DNA from 2 places in the Paraclostridium dentum genome. Region 2 is predicted to be linked to the other one. Evidence: riboswitches for the same ligand, from Rfam matches in the RefSeq annotation. Region 2 holds a riboswitch; the other holds the start of a gene.

Region 1 (10,318 bases), 600 kb from region 2:
CCCAGATGTATTTAGTATGGATGACGACAATATATCAGTGCCTATAAAAGAAGATATACCTGAAGAAGTATTAGATTCAGCAAAGGATGCTAGAGATGGTTGTCCTGTTTCTGTTATAAGCATAAAATAATTTATACAAAGGAGAGATTAATATGATAACTAAAGATACTATAATAGCAGATATAATAAAAGCTAAACCTAATGCAGCACAAATACTTATGAATTATGGGATGGGCTGCATAGGATGCCCTTCCGCTCAAATGGAAAAGTTAGAGCAAGCATGTGAGATCCATGGATTAGATTTAGAAAAAATATTAAAAGAATTAAATGAAGCATAATTACAAAAGGGTTACCAACTTATTTGGTAATCCTTTTCTTTAGTATAAATTATATTAAATAGTGTAACCAGCGTTACAGAAAATAAAAATTAAATACTATATAATCTAAATATAGAAAGTTAAGAAAAATAAAATTTAAAAAGTGTATTTAAAATACTTATTTAAAAAGAAGTTTCGATAAATAATAGGAGGTTTTATTATGAGCTTATTTTTAGGAAAAATTCACTATTGGTTATTTAATAAAATAATTTGGTTTGAAGAGTTAGAAAGCGAAATAATAAAGTTAGCAGAGGCTGAAGGACTGGACATAGAAAAGTTAAATAAACAAATAAATTTAAAGTATGGAGAAAAATTAGAAAACAAAAAATTAGAAGACATTATTGATACAGGAAATATACATGGATGGCTACAAGAAAAAATACACTCATCAGAAGGAAGGATGGCATCGTGGACATCTAAAATTTTAGAAGATAATCCAGGATCATTGAAAAAAATAGAAAATATTTATAGAAATCAAGGGGTAAAAGCTGGTAAGGAATTAAGTTCTGTAAAAAATATTACTAATGCAAAAGAAATATATAATAGTATAAATGATTATATATTAGATGGAATGCCATGTGATAGAGTAAATGAAGTAATTACTTTAGAAGATGATGTTGTAAGGTGGAAAAGAAGAATATGTGTGCATAAGGAAATATGGGAAAATGAGAATGTAGATGTTAATATATTTTATAATCTTAGAGATTTATGGATAATATCATTTGTGAATACCGTAAACAATAATTTTGAATATACAAAAACTGATGATGAGGATTATGTAATCAAAAAAATATAAAAATTAAAAATAGTAACTTATGTTACAGATTCAAAATAAATTACACTATATAATGTGTATATAAAATAAACATTTATAAAATTGGAGGAACTATTATGGAAAATAAAATGTTTTGTTTTCAATGTCAAGAAACAGCTGGGTGTACAGGATGTACAAAATTTGGAGTATGTGGAAAATCACCAGATTTAGCTAGAATGCAGGATCTTTTAATATATACAACTAAGGGATTATCAGAGGTTACAACAAGACTTAGAAAAGAAGGTAAAAAAGTAAGCAGCAATGTAAATCATTTAATAACTATAAATTTATTTACGACTATAACTAATGCAAACTTCGATGATGAAGTATTTTATGCAAGAGTAAAAGAAACATTAAAAACAAAAGAAGATTTATTATCGCAATTAAGCAATAAGTCTAATTTATCAGAAGCTGCATTATGGAATGCAAGTTCAAATGCAGAAATGGATGTTAAGATAAGTATATTAAGTAAAATTAAAGATGCAATATTAGGAAGTGGAAAAGAGTTAACTCTTGATAATATAAATAAATTATTAGATGAAAAGTCAACTAAAGTCGGAGTCTTAGCAACTAAAGATGAAGATATAAGAAGCTTAAGAGAATTAATAATATATGGATTAAAAGGCTTATCAGCATACATGAAGCATGCTAATGCATTAGGATATGATGATGAAAAAATAAATGCTTTTATGCAAGCAACTTTAGCTAAGACTTTAGATGATAGCTTAAGTGTAGATGAGTTAATAGCACTAACTTTAGAAACTGGTAAAGTTGGAGTAGACGGAATGGCTTTACTTGATAGTGCAAATACGGGAACTTATGGACATCCAGAAATAACTAAGGTTGATATAGGAGTTAGAAATAACCCAGGAATACTTATATCAGGACATGATTTAAAAGACTTAGAACTATTATTAAAACAAACAGAAGGAACTGGAGTAGATGTATATACTCACTCAGAAATGCTTCCAGCACACTACTATCCAGCATTTAAAAAATATTCTCACTTTGCAGGAAATTACGGAAATGCTTGGTGGAAACAAAAAGAAGAGTTTGAAAGTTTTAACGGACCAATATTAATGACTACAAACTGTATAGTACCACCAAAAGATACTTACAAAGATAGAATATACACTACAGGAGCCGCTGGATTTGCAGGGGTTAAGCACATAAAAGGTAAGAGTGAAGACGATAAAGACTTCTCGGAAATAATAGAACAGGCTAAAAGCTGTCAACCTCCTACAGAAATAGAAAGAGGAGAAATAATTGGAGGATTTGCGCATAACCAAGTATTTGTATTAGCAGATGCAGTAGTAGATGCAGTTAAAAGCGGAGCAATAAAGAAATTCTTCGTTATGGCAGGATGTGACGGAAGAGCTAAATCAAGAAACTACTATACAGAATTTGCAGAGGCACTACCAAAAGATACAGTGATTTTAACTGCAGGATGTGCAAAATATAAATACAATAAGCTAAACTTAGGAGATATAAACGGAATACCTAGAGTATTAGATGCAGGACAATGTAATGACTCATATTCATTAGCGCTTATTGCATTAAAACTTAAAGAAGTATTTGAATTACAAGATATAAACGAATTACCAATAGCATTTAATATAGCATGGTATGAACAAAAAGCAGTAATAGTATTATTATCACTATTATACCTAGGGGTAAAAAATATACACTTAGGACCAACATTACCAGCGTTTTTATCACCAAATGTAGCTAAAGTATTAGTTGAAAACTTTGGCATAGGTGGAATAACAAATGTTGAAGATGATTTAAAAATGTTTTTAGGATAATTTTTTAAGTATAGTCTACATTGAGTAGGCTATACTTTTATTTTAATAAAAAAGTTCAGGAATAATAATTATTCATCTAAATTTAAAATTCAAGACAAAATAATAAACTTTATATGTAGAAATAAATATTTTTTTACACAATATGTTAATATAGTTATATAAATTAATATTTGGAGGAAATCATATGAAAAAAATATTTATTTCTATATGTATGATTGTATCTATATTTATGCTAACTGGATGTGTAAATTCAGATATAACCCTTAATATAGATAAAAAAGGAAATGCAAGTGTTACAGCACAAATTTTAAGTAGTGATTATTTAATGGATGGTATAAATGAGCAAGAATTAAAATCAAATTACGATAATGTTGAGAAAATAAAAGAATCAGGGAAAACAGGATATAAAATAACTGAAAACTTAGGAAATATTGCTGACTTAAAACAAAACAATAGTAAGGGAATTGAAAAGTTTGGAGATTTAGTAAGTGTAAAAAAAGAAGATAGCTTTTTATCTAACACATACGATATAAATATAAAATTAAAAGATTATATAAGCAAAAACATGAGTCAAGAAGAGCTAGGAATGTTAAATTTATTTGGATCAGGATTTGATTTGAATTTTAACTTAAATACACCTATAGAATTAGTAGAATCGAATGCGAATTCAAACTCAAAAAAAGATGGAATCTATAATTATAATTGGAATTTAAACTTATCAAACTTAGAAAACATACATGTAAAAGCAAAAATTCCAAATGTACAAAATATAATGATAATATCTATTTTAGGAATAGTTTTAATTTTAGGTTTATCTATATTTATTCTTAAAAAAAGAAAAAATAAGAATAACAAATAATAAATAATAAAAATTATGTTGTACATCATAAAAATGTCTGCTATAATTACAGTGAATTAAACAGATAATAATCACTAAATAGTGAATATTATCTGTTTAAAAAAACTTAATAGGCAAAATTAGGGAAATCTAATGACGCAAAGCTATAGGGGCTAAGGTATGTTTATACATATTATGCCAGCCAGTTGCCAAAGAGTATACATACTTTTTGTTTTTATACGGCATTATTATATGTCTTATTAACTATACCATTAAACTACTCTTTAGGAGTGGTTTTTTTTGTTAAGTAAAAAACAAAGGTTAATAAGATGCATAAGAGTGTGAGATTATAAGCGTCTAGTTTTTATATTAAGATTAACCTAGTATAGCCCAATTGGAGGGAAAGAATGAAAAATTTAAAAAGATTAAGGAAACGTAGAAGTAAAGTGCTAGTAGCTATAATGATGTCTATGCTTATAACACAAGGGTTATATTCAAGTGATAGCATAATTGTAAGTGCACAAGAACAAACTGCGAATCATTCTAAAAACACAGTTAGCCATAATCAAAAAAGAAATGTTATATATTATGGAGACTGGTCAATTTGGGGAGGACAGGAAAACTTTTATCCAAAGGATATACCAGCAGATAAATTAACTCATTTGAATTTTGCTTTTTTAGATTTTGATTCAAGTGGAAATTTAAAGTTTACAGATAAAGATGCTGCTGTTGGAGCACCTGTAGGTCAAGATGGTGTTCAATGGGGAGCTGCTAATGCTGGTGTATTAAGTGCATTTCAAGAATTAAAAGCAAAAAATCCAAATTTAAAAATAGGAGTCTCTCTTGGAGGATGGTCAAAATCAGGTGATTTTTCTGAAGTAGCTGCAAATCCAGATAAAAGAGCAAATTTAGTTAAAAATGTACTGAAATTTATTGAGTACACAAACATGGATTTTGTAGATATTGACTGGGAATACCCATGTGATGTTAGGCAACCTGATTTGGTAGACAACAAAAATGATGAAGGAACACCTAATGCAACTAAAGCAGATAAAGAAAATTATATAAAACTTTTACAAGAATTCAGAACAGAACTTGATAAACAAAGTAGTAAACTAAGTAAAGATTATGAACTATCTGTAGCAATACCTGCACCTAAGAGCAAAGTCGATTTAGGCATAGATGTAGAAAATCTTTTTAACATTGTAGATTTTGCAAATATAATGACCTATGACATGAGGGGAGCATGGGATGAATATAGCGGTCATCAAACAGCGCTTTATCCAAACGGAAGTGACCCTATAAAGGGTAATAATTTATCGATAGATGAGACTGTTGATTACCTAGTAGATAAAGGAGCTGAAAAAGATAAAATTGTAATAGGAGCAGCTTATTATAGTAGGGGCTGGGATAAAGTTGAAAAAGGTAGTAACAATTCTTTGCCAGGAATTTTTAACAAGGCTTCAATAACTACAAAAGATGCAGATCAGACACCATCAAGAGGAGCTATAAATGAAGCTCCATTAGCGTCAGGAGATGGAGGACGCATGGGCGGAGTGTGGTCATACAGAAGTTTAGATAAATTAAAATCAAAGTATCCAGGACTAAAAGAATATTGGGATGATACAGCAAAAGCACCGTATCTTTATGATGAAAGTACTGGAAAGCTTTTTACATATGATAATGTAAAATCAATAACAGAAAAAACAAAATATGTAAATGATAATAACCTTGGAGGTATGATAGGATGGATGGCCTCTCAAGATGCTAAAACGGATTCTAGTAAAAGAGATGAATTGACAAAAGCATCTAAAGAGGGACTTTTCGGAAGTGGAAAATTACCACAAAATGAAATAACTTTTTCAAAATTAGATGTTAAAACATCAATAAGCCCGTATGAAGAACAATGGGGTGAAGATAAAAATGGATATGAGATAGCTATAAAAAATAATGAAGTATTACAAGAGTCACAGGATGTTTTAGCCTCAGTAGAAAAAGGTGCTGAAACTATAAAAGCTCCTAAATTATATATAAAAAGTGATAAAGCTTTAAAAGCAGGCGATCACATGGCTGGAAATGTCACTTATGAAAATGGGTATACAATAGTAGATTTACAGTCTGTTTGGGAAGGTAAAAATATAGAACCTGGAAAAACATATACTTTTAAATTAAAGGGAGATGCAAATATATCAGGAATAGATCTTGTTCAGCGAATGTCTGATAATGGTATAGATATGTATAGACAATCAATTCTAGATGATTCAGGAGAAGTACAACCTCCAGGAAATCAAGCTCCTGTAATACATGGTGTAGATAATAAGACTATAAACATAGGGGATTCATTTGATAAATTAGCAGGGGTAACAGCTACGGATAATGAAGACGGAGATATAACAAATAAAATAAATGTTATTGGTTCTGTGGATACGAATAAAGAGGGTAGTTATAAGCTAGTCTATTCAGTTGAAGACAGCAAAGGTTCAAAAGTAGAAAAAGAGAGAGTTATAACGGTAGTAAAAAAAGGTGAGGAGCCATCACAAGATACATATGACCCAAATAAAATATACTTAGCAGGGGATTCAGTTGTATTTAAAGGCGAAAAGTATATAGCTAAATGGTGGATAAAAGGAGAAGACCCAGACAAATCTCAAGCATGGGAAAAGGTAATAACTCCAAATGAAGATGGAACTATAGATTATTATGAAGGTATGATTTGTAATGGTGGAGAGCATGTAAAATATAATAATCACGTATACAAGGCTAAATGGTGGACAAACACAGTACCAGGTAGTGATGATTCTTGGGAATTTATAAAATAAATAATTATTAAAGGGGAGAATAAATATGAAACACTTAAAAAAATTAAATAAAAAAATAGTATTCACATTAATGCTATCTATGGTTATGGCATCAGGAATTTCAATGTATGATGGAATAAAGGTTAATGCACAAGAAAAAAAATCTACGAATATAAGTTATTCAAATAAGAGTGTTAATTTTGGAGTAGGTCAAGGTATTGAGTGGCCAACCCAAGTTAATGCACCTTATGTTGACATGGTTGCATGGATAACAAAACCTGGATACACAAATAATGGGACTGTAAACTTAAAAAGAATAACTGAAGATAGTGGAGTAAAATTCTTCAATTTAGGATTTATACAATCAACGGGTAAAATTGAAAATAATAAGGTGAAATGGGGATGGGGTGGATTCTCTGTTTTAAATGAAGATAATAATGACAATACACAATATCAAGGTATGAAACAATCTATTAAAGAATTAAGAGATATTGGAGGAGATGTAACGGTAGCATTTGGAGGATTAAATGGGGTTACATTTTGGGAGCAAACTCAAGATGTAAATGTCTTATACAATACATATAAAGAAATTGTAGATGGTTATGGATTAACAAGAATAGATTTAGATATTGAAGGAGGAGCAGCTCAAAGTAAAGCCTTAAACATAACAAATGCTAAAGCTATAAAGAAAGTTCAAGATGAAACAGGAGTGGATGTAGTATTAACATTACCTGTTTTACCAAGTGGATTAACATCAGTTCAACTGGATGTTTTAGAGGCATATCTATCTCAAGGAGTAGATATAGAACTTGTAAATATAATGACTATGTGTTATGGAAATGGAACTTTACTACCAGGTGAAAATTATGGAACAGCTTCTATAAGAGCTATTGATAATACTAAAAATCAAGTACAACAGTACTTTAAAAAATACGCAAATATATCTTTAACAGATAGTGAAGCATATAAAAAAGTAGGGACAACTTCGTCTATTGGATTTGAAGGAGAAGCTCACCCTATATTTGGAACTGATTGGGCTAAGTTAGTTGTTGACCACTCTATAGAAAAAGGATTAGGAATGACATCTTTCTGGTCAATGAATAGGGATGCTATGTTAGAAAGTAACAAAGGAGTGACAAGTCAATATCAGTTCACAGATATATACAAAACTTTTGGGGAGGGTGCAGAACCAGGAGATCCTCAAAAAAATCAAGCACCTACACTACATGGAATAGATAATAAAACTATATATGTAGGAGATAAGTTTGATGAATTAGAAGGGGTAAGTGCTGCAGATAGAGAAGATGGAGATTTAACATCTAAGATAAAAGTAGAAGGGAAAGTTGATACAACTAAAGCTGGAGATTACAAAATAAATTATTCTGTAGAAGATAGTGAAGGCTTAACAACTAATAAACAAAGAACAATAATAGTTAAAGAAAAGCCAGATCCATCACAAGATACATATGATTCAAATAAAATATATCTAGAGGGAGATTCAGTTGTATTTAAAGGAGAGAAATATGTAGCTAAATGGTGGGTAAAAGGTGAAGATCCAGATAAATCTCAAGCATGGAAAAAAATAGTGACTCCAAATGAAGATGGAAGCATAGATTATTATGAAGGATTGGTTTGCCAAGGAGGAGAGCTTGTAAGATATAATGGGCACACATATAAGGCTAAATGGTGGACAAACACAACTCCAGGAAGCGATGATACTTGGGAGTTAATTAAATAGATAAACAAAAAATAGCTGAATAAATTTCAGCTATTTTTACGCATACATCCTATAAATTAAAAATCTTTCACAACAGTCCTTTTCATACAATCCATGAAGTTTGACCTCTTCATAAAGCAAAAATCCAGTGTTATTTTCTAGAAAATATATATAATCTTCTGAAGGATAATATAGTATTAAATCTATGACTCTTGGAGTTTTTTCATAAGAATCTAAAATATTATTTACTATTTTTCTAAAGATAGTAACGGAAAATGGATTGAAAAAATAGAATTTGTTTTCTACAGATTTAATTTGGTAATCTTGACCCAAAATACAATTAAAATCTATTTGACTAGAAAGTCGCTTATGTTTGTCTAAGTAATTTTCTTTATTGATTAGGCAATCCTGATAATAAGTTTCATCCATTTCTATACCTGTAGCATTACATTTGAAAAAACTATTAAGATAGAATATAAGTCTACCTTTTCCGCATCCAAAATCAACTACATTATCCGTTTTATCCATATTGTATGTTTTAAATAATATATCAAGTGCAATATATGACGTAGCTTGATATGGGTGGTAGTGGGTAACACTGGAATCCCAAAGTTTTTCACCCATAGTATTTATGTTTAATAAATCTTCATAAAATTTTTCATCCATAAAACTTCCTCTTTCAAATTTAGTTAAATTTTAAAATCAAAACATAAATAACATTATACATAATATTTATAATATTATGCACATGACTTTTAGTTTTTGTAGATTTTATGTATAATATAAGAGTAATATATAAATTAAAAATTGTGAACGACGATTTTTATAAAGTTTATTATACAATAGGAGGGATTAGATGGTTAAATTAATAGCAACGGATATGGATGGGACATTACTAAATAGTAATCATGAAATTCCAAAAGATTTTAAAGAGACCATAAGGGCTTTAAAAGAAAAAGATGTAATGTTTGCTATATCTACAGGAAGAAACTATTTAGATATATCTTATCAATTTGATGATTATAAAAAGGAACTATTATTTATTTGTGAAAATGGAACAGGAATATACTATAAAGATGAATGTATATATTCAAAGTTTCTGGAAAAGGGTACCATAAAGCAATTGGTAGAACTTGGGCGTGAAGTAGACAATGCATATCCTATGTTATGTGGGACTAAAGGGTTGTATTTAGAAGATGAAGAGGCACTAGAACAGTTAAATATACTTTTTCCTATGAATGTGCCAGTTACAAAGGTAGATTCGTTATTAGATGTGGAAGATGGAATATTTAAAGTTAATATGTTTGATTTAACTGATGCCGAAACTAATAGTTATTCAATATTTAAAAATGCGAGTATCGAGGGTGTAACATTAACTCCTTCAGGAAAATATTGGTTAGACATGTCTAGTTATGGAACAAATAAAGGGCTTGCGATTAAAAAAGTGCAAGACATGTTTGATATCGATTATAAAGAAACTATGGTCTTTGGTGATCATTTAAATGACTTAGAGATGATGAAGAGTGCTTATTATAGTTATGCGATGAAAAATGGACATGATGATGTAAAAGAAATTGCAAACTTTGAAACTAAATACACAAATGAAGAATGTGGCGTAACAAAGACTATACAAGAAGAAGTTTTACAAGCTAAGGAATTAGCATAATATAAATTAAAAATAATGAGGGTTATTTAACCCTCATTATTTTTTGTATCATAAGGTTTTATAGTCGTATTTATTAAAAAGGCAATAAATACACCCATTAAAGTATCAAAAGTTCTTAAGAATACATAAGAAATAGCATTTTCATTAGTGTAGTTTATCATTATACTTAAAAATACTACACAACCTAAACTACAAGCTTCTTGAGCTTTGAACATATTACATAGGTGTATAACGGTCGATATTCCTATACCAAGTAAAATCGGATTTGTATATTTTATTGAAGTGAAATTAACTAACCATATA
Region 2 (10,318 bases):
AAGAAGTGAAGTGACTACTAAAATTTTTCTTAGACAGCTTTTCACATTCTCACTCCTTTATTAGATTTTTTAATTTTAATCTTAGTTATTTTTATTTGGCTCTTTAGAATCCGTTGCAGCTACAGCCCCTTGTTTTTGTAATTCATCTAATTTTTCAAGTAATCCACTGTCTTTAGCCCAATCTTTATATGCATCATTTGAAGCTTGTATAGAAGTAGCATCAATATCTATGTCAAAACCTAATCCTCTGTACTCATTTCCTGATTCCTTATCTAATGTTACAGAATCAAGTAATGTATTAGTCCATCCTTCCGGTCCTATTTTTCCCATGTAGTAATAGTATCCATCTTTTCCAGCAAACCAAGTTCCATTAGTTTTGCTTTCATTTAAATTTTTAGTAAAGTTTAATATTATTTTATTAGTTTCTAATTTTTGTCCATTTACTTCTTTTATTTCTTTTCTAACTTCATTTCCACTACCATCTTTTGTTACTTCTACAAATTTAGGTGTAAGTTTAACTCTTACAAATTGGTCGTATGTTGTAGTATTGCTTACTTGTACATCTTTATTTACATTATCCCCTGGAAGCATGTTTGTAGGTTTTTCAAATTCCTCAATTATTTTTATTCCACTCCCATTATTATCTTTATTTGATGCTGTGTTAAAAGTATTAGTTGCTTTATCTTGAGATGTAAACCATGCAAGTGTTCCCCCTGCTACCCCTACTGTAAGTACCCCTGCTACTGCTAAAGCTTGAATTTTCTTTTTATGCATATTAACCCCTCCAAAATTAAATATTTACTCAATCTATGTAATCAGCTATTACTGTTACAGTTATTTTATGCATCCGCTTTTTCTTTTTCTTTACTTTGTCTTTCTTCTTCATCTATAGATTTTAGTTTTTTTCTAAGATTGCTACCTATAGCACTTAATGCTGTTATTGCAAATATTCCTACTATAATTAGCGATAGGTGTGACTTCATCCATGACATAATAGTTCCAACTTTCGGTATGCATTTAACAACCTTACCTACAACTGCTTTTGATTCTACTGGATTTTGATCTTGCACATTATTTGCATCACCTTGTGTTATGTATTTTATTCCTGCTCCATCTTTTATAACTTCTTTTACTCTATGTGTTGTTATATTTCCTGAATTTTCACTTTTAAATGTTATTACATCCCCTACATTTATTTGTTCAGGTGGTAATTCTTTAGCTATTACTAAATCCCCAACCATTATTGAAGGTTGCATACTTCCTGTCATTACTGTAAAAAACTTATGTCCCATTATAGTTGGCTGTTTTCCCTCTTTTACAGACTTTACCATAATAAATGATATGGATAATAAAGATATTAGAACTACATAAAAAAGTATATTTCCTATTTTTTTAAACATTTTTTTGTTTTCCATAGTATATTCTCCCTGAAATTTTTTTACCTAGTACATAAATTTTCTAGCATTTTATGTATTCCTTGATTTTCAATATTGTTCCAAGTTTTTTTATATGCATCCTTTGTAGCTTGCACAGCCTCTGCTTTTACATCTACTATCAAAGTCTTATTTTTATATCTTTCTTTTAATTCTTCCGGAATGTTCGCACTTACTGATTTTAATATTTGCTCTGTTTCTTTGTTCTTTGCAACCATAGTGTTATAGTAATAATAATTGTCGTTGCCATAGATCCATTTATTATTTTTTATCGTATTTTGATTTGCTATTATATTATTAGTTTCATAGTTTAAAGTTACTAAATTAGTATCTCCTGGCCATGCATTTCCTTTTTCATCTACCCATCTAGGGATTATCGATACTCTTATAAGTGCCGGTGATGTACTATTATTTTTTATTTTTACTGCTTTGCTATATTCATCTCCATCCCAATCCTTAGGTGGTGTAAACTTTTCACTTACTTCTATATTTATATCCCCCAAATTTAATGTATTGGTTACTTTATCTTTGGATGTCAAACTTGCATATGATATCTTTTGAACGGTGACGACACATATTAATAAAAGTATAGCTATTGCTCCAACTTTAATTCTTTTTCTACTCATTTAACTCTCCTTAATTTTTCATAATAACTAAAAATTCACTTTGCTTTATTGTGTAGATTCTCCACAAACTCTTAGTAAATACAACATTTTTAGCATAAAAATTCGCTTTGCTCATGTCGCTCAAATTTCATGTCGTCAACGTCCACTCGGTAAACTCGTGTCCCGTTACTCAAACGACTTCGTCCGTTGCTCAAAAAGCTTTTTTATGCTCAAAACATATAATATTTATATAACTAATTTTTATAGATTCTCCACAAATTCTTAGTAAATACAACATTTTTAGCATAAAAAAGGCTATTTAAATGATAAAAGTAATTTTTTACTTATATCTTTAAATAGCCGGTTGCACTATTAGCTCCATATGTTTCAAGTGCCCATATACAAAACATATTTCATAGCCTCTATATTTAAACCTATTAAATTTCTTTTTAATTTATTCTTCTTTTTTATTATACTGAAAAATATCCCTTAAAACACCCTTAATCGTTTTCCATTTTTTTACATTTTATTTAATTAATTTACTGTTTACATTGTTTTTCAACTTTTTTAATTTATATTTTAAATATTATTAATTCAATAAATTAAATTATACATTATTGCGACATTTTCACTATTTTTTTGACACAAATTGATAAGTCGATACTCATTTTAATTTATTGTAATTTTGAAAAAACATCCCAAAAAAGACTGAGTTGTCAGTTAAGTGTAGGATTTGTGTGTATATTGCAGCGACATTTACATATCATTTCCACAAAAAAAGACTGAGTTGTAGGTTTGAATGGGATTGAACTTTATGTTGCAGCGACATTTACAAGCATATTCTCAGCTTGTATGGAGCAAAACATAATTTCAATCCCATTCCTCCCACTAACTCAGTCTTCAAACTACTTCCATGGCAAGGATTCGTTTTTTAATTATTTAGCAGTATAACCTGCATCTAGAAGCATCTTAACACACGCTTCTCCTTTTCCGTCAGCAACAAGAACTATAGGACCCGTACATCCCATACCACTTTCTGCATAAATTCCATTTTTCCATAAAACTTTAACCGCATCTTCTAAATCCATTATATCTACACCAGATATTTGATGAGTAACAACTTCTTTGGCCGGCATAGCTACTTCCTCATCATTATCTTTCTTAACTTCTTTCTTAGTTAAAGCAGCTATAATATCGTCATATTTAGCATTTTTAACATTTTTAAATTCATCTTTTGATACCTTAGTAACATCACCTTTAACAACGTCATAAGCGTATCTTAATGCATTTGCAACAACTGGAGAACCAGATGCTCTAGATAATATTAATATCTTTCTATCATAGTCTTCACCTACACCAGGACCATATCCAAATCCTTGAGCTTCATAATCTCCACCAGTAGTAAATGAAGAGAATACTTTCATAAATATATTTCCACTTAAAGTATCAGTAACCATAACATCTGGAGCACCACATAATAAGTCATTTCCTCTCATTACGCAACCACCATCTGCTCTAACTGATTCAGCAAAAGATATATCATATCCATTTGCTTGTAAATCTTTTAAAGCTTTTTCTACTTGTCTAGCACCGTCAACATTTAATATACCAACAGTAGGGTTTTTGATTCCTATAGACTTAGCTGTAGATATACCGTAAACAGCATTTCTAACCATAGCTTCTATTCTGTTTGTAGCACTTGTTCCTGTAGTAGTAGCAAGTATCATTTCTTTTCCTCTACCTGGAGTTATAACTCTACCAACTGTAGAAACTCCTATAGGGAAGTTGTAATGCATAGTTACACAAGCATCTATGTAACCTGAATCTAATAATTCTTCCATTTTAGAATGCATTTCGCTTTCTTCATTAACTTCAACAACCTCAAGTTCAGTTTCAACTTTAGGTCCTATTAAAACTATATCAAATAAATTTGACTTAGCTAGGTGAGCACCTTTAACTAAATTTTCAGTTCCATGCTCACTACCTAATGTAGTCAAACCAATTCTAACTTTTTTACCAAATTCGCCGCTTTCAATAGCATTTGCTATATCTAAAAAAGTTTCGGCTATAATCTTTTTAGGCATAACCAGATCTCCCCTCAAAATGAATTTTTATAAAATTCTATACGTCTTCTATTCCTACTCTTCTATTAACATATCTTGAGCTAATTTTTTCATAGATTCAGCTATAATTTTCTTGATTTCTTCTTTAGATACTGCAGCTGCTTCTTCCTCTACACCTTGATTTCTCTCAACTATGAAAGAAACTCCATCGAATAAGTTAGTCATTCTTCCTAAGAATAAACTTCCCTTACCAACTACCATAGCTCTGTTTTTATCTCCAGAAGTTAAATCATCTATACCAAATCCTATATATGGAACTCCTGAAGGTATATGTCCTTGAGTTGGAGCCCAACCTGGTATACCTTTTTCGCTTACAAAATTCTTTAATTCTTTCTTTTCTAAGTCTCCACGCTTAACAGCAAGAGCACCTATCATTTTATAGTTAGCTTCTGGAACATCCCCAGCTCCAGCAGGCTTAGTTATATCTGGATTTTGCATTTCAACTGAGTAAACATCAACATCAGTTATTTTTAAGTTAGCTCTATCAAGTCCACTAGTTATTAATGCAGTCATAACAGCTTGTGGAGAAGATCCAGTTCCAACACTATGTTTTCCTGTTAAATCAGTTCTTATTATTGGGTTTACTCCATCGTTTTCAGAAACTAAAACAGCAAATCCTCCAACAACGTCTTCTAATACTGGAAGACCTTTTTTAACGTGGTCTTTAGCATTCATTCCAAGTTTAGCACTAGCTCCACCTGCAACTACCATAACATTTTTATATATTCCTGATTTAACAAGTGCAGCTGCATTTATTAAAGCATGAGTAGGTCCAGCACAGAAACCTCTTGTATCTGATCCTGAAGCATTTTGAAGTCCAGCCATTTCAGCTATAGCCTTAGCAAAGTTTCCTCCACCTCTTTGGTTCATATCTCCACAAGCTTCTTCTGAACATTCTATTACATAATCTATATCCAATGGATTAACATTTTCTTTTCTTATTAATTGTACTGCAGCCACCACTCCTGAAGCTTTTACAACTAAGTTTTCAAACATTGTATGTGCGTTTAAGTTAACGTCAACATCATGAGCTCTCTTAACATATCCAACTAATTGATCATTATGGTATAATCCTTCAGCATGGTGTGAATCTATTAATTCATTTGCATCATCTATATTATCACCTTTAAGCTTTCCAAAGAATGGAGCTAGCTCTGGGTAGTTCTTTTCAAAGTTAGGTCTTATATTGTTAACGAAATCTTCTTTTAATTTAACTAAGTCAAAAGCATCGCATATTTGCATCATTGCTAAAAATTCATCTTGTGGCATTATTTCTCCACGCTTACCATCTCTTTTTCCTTCCATTTTGTATTCGCACCATGGAAGAGCTATTTCTCTTAATTCTTCTGGTCTATTGTTTCCTATGTAAACTTGGTTTGGTATATAATTTACTACTTCTTCATAACTTCTTATATGATTAGTAACTTCTTTTAAAAATTCTGATTCTGGATGTGTTTCTCTCTCAACAGCACAAGTAGTACCATTTTTAACTATCATATCTGGTGTGTGAACTAAAATATAACTAGCACCTTTTAAAACTGGAAATGTCATAATATTTACCCCCAATGTATATATGTTATTATTTTTACTTGAATTCTATTATGATAAAAGACTGGATGACTTTATAAAAAATAGGTGGGAAAATAACCCACCTATTTAGTTTTAACTTTATTTAATTCAATATTAAGCGTTAGCCATTATATCCTTTAAAGTTATATCTTTTTCAAATACTGTTTGACCATCAACTTCAGTAGCTAATGCAACTAAGCATTTTTCAACTAATTTTCTTCTTAAAGCTTTTTCCTCAGCTGGATCTAACTTAGGATTACCAAGAGGATGAGGTATAGCTATAGCTGGAACTATTCTGTTAGCTCCAACAGTTAAAGATATAGGTACTACTGTACAGATATGAACAACTGGAAGACCAGCTCTTTCTATCTCTTTTACCATCGTTGCACCGCAACGAGTACAAGTACCTCAAGTAGATGTTAGTATTACAGCGTCAACGCCTGCAGCTATTAACTTTTGAGCGTATTCAGCAGCAAACTTCTTAGAACTTGCAACAGCAGTTCCGTTACCTGTAGTTGTATAGAAGAACTCATGTAAAGAACCTATAGCTCCTTCTCTTTCTAAGTCTCTTAAAACATCTACTGGTAAAACTCTATCTGAGTCTAAGTTACAATAAACTGGGTCGAATCCACCATGAGCAGTTTCGTAAGTTTCTTCAGTTAAATCGTCAACTCCTGCTATAGAATATTCACCGTATTTAGATGCAGAAGAAGATTCTATTCTATCTGGATTTCCTTTAGGAACTATACCACCAGAAGTAACTAGAGCTATTTTAGCTTTAGATAAATCTTTTATAGCTGGTTGTGGATCAACTCTATCAAAGTTTGGCATTGGATATTCAGTTACGAAATCCTCACCTTTTATTTTCTTTAATAACATATCTACAGCTCTCTTAGAACCTCTTTCTTTAGCGAAGTAGTTAACTCTTACTCCTCTTTCTATATAACCTTCTTCAGCTGGAGATCCTATTTCTTCTCCATTAGCTAACTTCTTAGCTAATGTAGCTATTTTTGGAAGAGCCTTTCTCATACCAGCAGCAGAGTCAGATGTTGATACTATATATAAATCTTTCTTGAACATATCTGCTCCTGGATTTTCAATGTACATTCCTGTTAAAGCTGGTATATTTAATTCATCTTTTACGAATTTAGTTATTGTTCCTGCAGCAACCCCGTATCTTCCTGCATTGAACGCTGGTCCAGCTATAAATAATTGTGGTTCGAAGCTCTTAACCATTCCTAATACTTCTTGGCTAGCAGACTCCATGTTTTCTCCGAAATAGCTATCTCCACAAACTACAGTTCCAACTATTTCTATTTCATCCCCTAATAACTTGTTTAATTGTAAACTTATTGGAGGTAATTTTTCAGCTATGTGTGGTTTCGTATCAGCTTTTTCTTCCCCTCCAATTCCTGCGAAGAATTGGTTTACGTAGTGAACTACTTTTATCTTTTCCATCTTTATCTCAACCCCTTTTGATTTAATTAGGCATTATATTTGCAGAATTGACCTCTTATATCGTTCATTTCTTCAACTATTTCATCAACTTCAAGAACCATTTCCATCATACTTATTTGATCTTCGTAAACTGATTCATCAAATAACTCTTTCATTTCTGGTTCAACAACATGATAAACAGCCAATCCTAACTCAACACCAGCAAGTGGTCCAGCGAAAGTTGGATCTCCAGCAGTTACTGTTTCAGCTGCAAGACCTGCAGCTTCGGCTTCAGCAGCACCTAGTAAAACCACAACATTTTCAGCACCGAATTTTTCAGTAGCATCTTTAACTCTGTTTTGGTTTTCTAAGTCCATAGCCCCAGCAGCAGTTCAGACAAAACATTCTGTTGAAGCAAAAACTATTTCAGTATTTTCTACAGTGTTTACACACTCTTCTATCGCAGGTCCCGGAATTCCGTCACGGTCACCTATGATTATGATCTTTTTATTACTTAATAAGCTCATAATATATCTCCTTTTCCCATTTATTTTAATATTGTCATTTTAATACCTTTTTAAATTCACACTCTTTAAAAATCTATTTTTATTTAACTATATTCTTCTCAGCTATATTATGAAACACTTGTATTTACGAATGTAGCGTAGTGACGTTTAAACGTTTGTTGACGTAGCACTTAAAGACTAAAAGTCTTTGTGCGAAGGAAACAATGTTTAAATGGCACGAAGCGACCTCATCGTATTACAGTTTCTAATACCCCTTAGCTGTTAAGAATCCGAATCCTGTTTCATTAGTAGCTCCAGTTATTACTTGTATCTCAGCTTCTATAGATCCATCTTCTCTTAAAGATCCAGCAGCTCCACCAGCTATAACATCAGCAACTTCAACGTGTCCTATAACTCTATCCATCTTAGGTAATACAACAACTTGGTTAGCATTTCCACCAGTTACAACAGCGTTAGCTTTAACATCAGCATCAGCTAATGATTGAGATGCTCCATCTCTACCAGCATACTCATCTGTAACTATAACAGTTTTAACACCTTGACCTTCTATTTTCTTGCAGTTCATTATAAGGTCTGTATCTGGGTTACCAAATCCTTCTTGAGATACTATTACAGCATCTAAGCCTAATTGTTTACATAATTTAGCAGTCCAGTTAGAAGATCTTTCTTTATCTGCTAAGTATACGTTTTCATTAGTTATAATAACTCCTACAAAGTTTATTTCTTTTCCGTGTTGTAGATATAAATCTTCAACTACTGAGTTATTCATGTGTACATAACTTGGGTTTTTATCACAAGCTGAAACACAGTTACCACTTACTATAGCTCCGTCCATTAATTCAGTTGGGTATAATAATGTTGGTACTATTTGCTTAGCGTCAACTCCGTAAACATATGTGTCATGTAATAATCCTTGAGTTTGAAGCATGTATACATATCCTACTTTAGGAAGTTCTGGATACTCTGCTATTGACTCTAATAATGGCTTAGTTTCGTACTCTACAACTTCATCTGGAGTTAAGTTTCTAGCAACTTCTCCTAAGTATGTAGCAGCTTTGAATCCTATCATTCTAACAGCTCTTTCGTGATCGTATTGCTTTAAACCATCTATTGGTTCAGCTATAACAACAACGTTGTTTAACTTAGAGAATGGTGTATATTCAGCTCCAGGACCAGTCATATCTATTATACCTTCTTGGAAACCAACTATTTTACCAGTTGTTACAACTCCAACATTTTTAAGTGCATGAGTTCTACCTTCTCCAACAGTGTCAACTTTTGATATAACTCCTGGGAATATTCCTCCATTACCATCAACTTTTACTCTCGGTTCTATAACGTCTTTAACTGGTATTATTCTAACGCTTTCCCCTGGACGAACTATATCTAAATCTATTGATTTTATATGTTCATCTCCACCAATTTCTTTTAACATCTCTTCTTTGTTGATGTATAATACTGAATCTTTAACTTCTGTTACTGCTCCAAATTGTACATCTTTTATAAAGATTTTCCCTAACTCAAGACGCATATTGGCACCCCCTAATTTTTTGAACTTAATTTATTTTAACGGGGAATTGAATCCCCATTAATTACTTATAAGTGCTTCTTTATCATAGCTTCTATATTAGAAACTGTAGCATCATCTTTTGTTACTTCATCTATTTTAGCTCCATCTTTGTAAATAGCTATAGTTGGAAGACCTAAAACCTTCTCTTTTATAGCAACTCTTCTAGCTTTAGTTATATCGAATTTACAGAACTTTATGTTTTCCCCATATGCTTCTGCAAATTTTTCTATATCTGGAAGTAATGCTTTACAAGGCTCACAACCTTGACTCCAGAAATCAACTAATACTAGCCCTTCTGCTTCTAATACTTCTGGATCGAATGTATTTTTTTCTAATGCTATCATTTCAGTATCCCCCTTATTGGATTTTATATATTTTAATATATTTTTAATATATTAATAGCTATTTTAATTTAAGTACCGTTCACTAAGTAATGTTTAATTTGATAAACATCATCCCCCGATAACCTTGTTAAACGTACTTTTTTATTAGCAATTAGTAACTTCTTCTTCGAAGTTTGCTTCTACATATCTTTCAGCTGTTACTGCAGCTATAGCTCCATCAGCTGTTGCTGTAACAACTTGTCTTAATGATTTAACTCTACAATCTCCTGCAGCAAATACACCTGGTATATTTGTTAACATATTATCATCTGTTTTGATGTATCCATAGTCATCCATATCTACTTTACCTTTGAATAACTCTGTTTGAGAATCAAATCCTACGAATATGAATATTCCCATAGTTCCATCTTCTTCATCAGCGAAGTATTCATTAGTTTCACCTGTTTGAGTATTTCTAAATACTACTGATTCAACTAATCCATCACCTTTTATTTCATCTATAACTGTATCTAATAAGAATTCTATTCTTTCATTAGCTCTTGCTTTATCTTCTATAGATCTAGCACATCTTAAACCTTGTCTTCTATGAACTATAGTAACTTTTCTAGCAAACTTAGTTAAGTATAATGCTTCTTCTATAGCACTATCGCCTCCTCCAACTACGAATACTTCGAAATCTTCGAAGAAGTCAGCGTCACATGTAGCACAGT

The links. Region 2 has a riboswitch for cyclic di-GMP ahead of ACN6I1_RS10855 (BsaA family SipW-dependent biofilm matrix protein). Riboswitches for the same ligand answer to the same signal wherever they lie in the genome.
Region 1: linked by a shared signal. The riboswitch ahead of ACN6I1_RS07975 (glycosyl hydrolase family 18 protein) and the one ahead of ACN6I1_RS10855 (BsaA family SipW-dependent biofilm matrix protein) in region 2 are both predicted to bind cyclic di-GMP.

The regions. Positions count from the first base shown of each region.
Region 1 covers NZ_CP183813.1:1,749,960-1,760,277, reverse strand. The annotation lists gene ACN6I1_RS08000 (ferredoxin) at 1-130, shown strand, start outside; gene ACN6I1_RS07995 (DUF1858 domain-containing protein) at 153-338, shown strand; gene ACN6I1_RS07990 (hypothetical protein) at 538-1,173, shown strand; gene hcp (hydroxylamine reductase) at 1,269-2,996, shown strand; gene ACN6I1_RS07980 (LPXTG cell wall anchor domain-containing protein) at 3,181-3,855, shown strand; cyclic di-GMP riboswitch class I at 3,958-4,048, shown strand; gene ACN6I1_RS07975 (glycosyl hydrolase family 18 protein) at 4,242-6,653, shown strand; gene ACN6I1_RS07970 (immunoglobulin-like domain-containing protein) at 6,679-8,370, shown strand; gene ACN6I1_RS07965 (class I SAM-dependent methyltransferase) at 8,407-9,015, opposite strand; gene ACN6I1_RS07960 (HAD family hydrolase) at 9,206-10,015, shown strand; gene ACN6I1_RS07955 (FUSC family protein) at 10,042-10,318, opposite strand, start outside.
Region 2 covers NZ_CP183813.1:2,354,293-2,364,610, forward strand. The annotation lists gene ACN6I1_RS10840 (LPXTG cell wall anchor domain-containing protein) at 1-45, opposite strand, end outside; gene ACN6I1_RS10845 (BsaA family SipW-dependent biofilm matrix protein) at 82-774, opposite strand; gene ACN6I1_RS10850 (signal peptidase I) at 840-1,415, opposite strand; gene ACN6I1_RS10855 (BsaA family SipW-dependent biofilm matrix protein) at 1,439-2,059, opposite strand; cyclic di-GMP riboswitch class II at 2,388-2,471, opposite strand; gene grdD (glycine/sarcosine/betaine reductase complex component C subunit alpha) at 2,974-4,122, opposite strand; gene grdC (glycine/sarcosine/betaine reductase complex component C subunit beta) at 4,177-5,712, opposite strand; gene grdB (glycine reductase complex selenoprotein B) at 5,845-7,188, opposite strand; gene grdA (glycine/sarcosine/betaine reductase complex selenoprotein A) at 7,215-7,694, opposite strand; gene ACN6I1_RS10880 (glycine/sarcosine/betaine reductase component B subunit) at 7,939-9,225, opposite strand; gene trxA (thioredoxin TrxA) at 9,291-9,608, opposite strand; gene trxB (thioredoxin-disulfide reductase) at 9,753-10,318, opposite strand, start outside.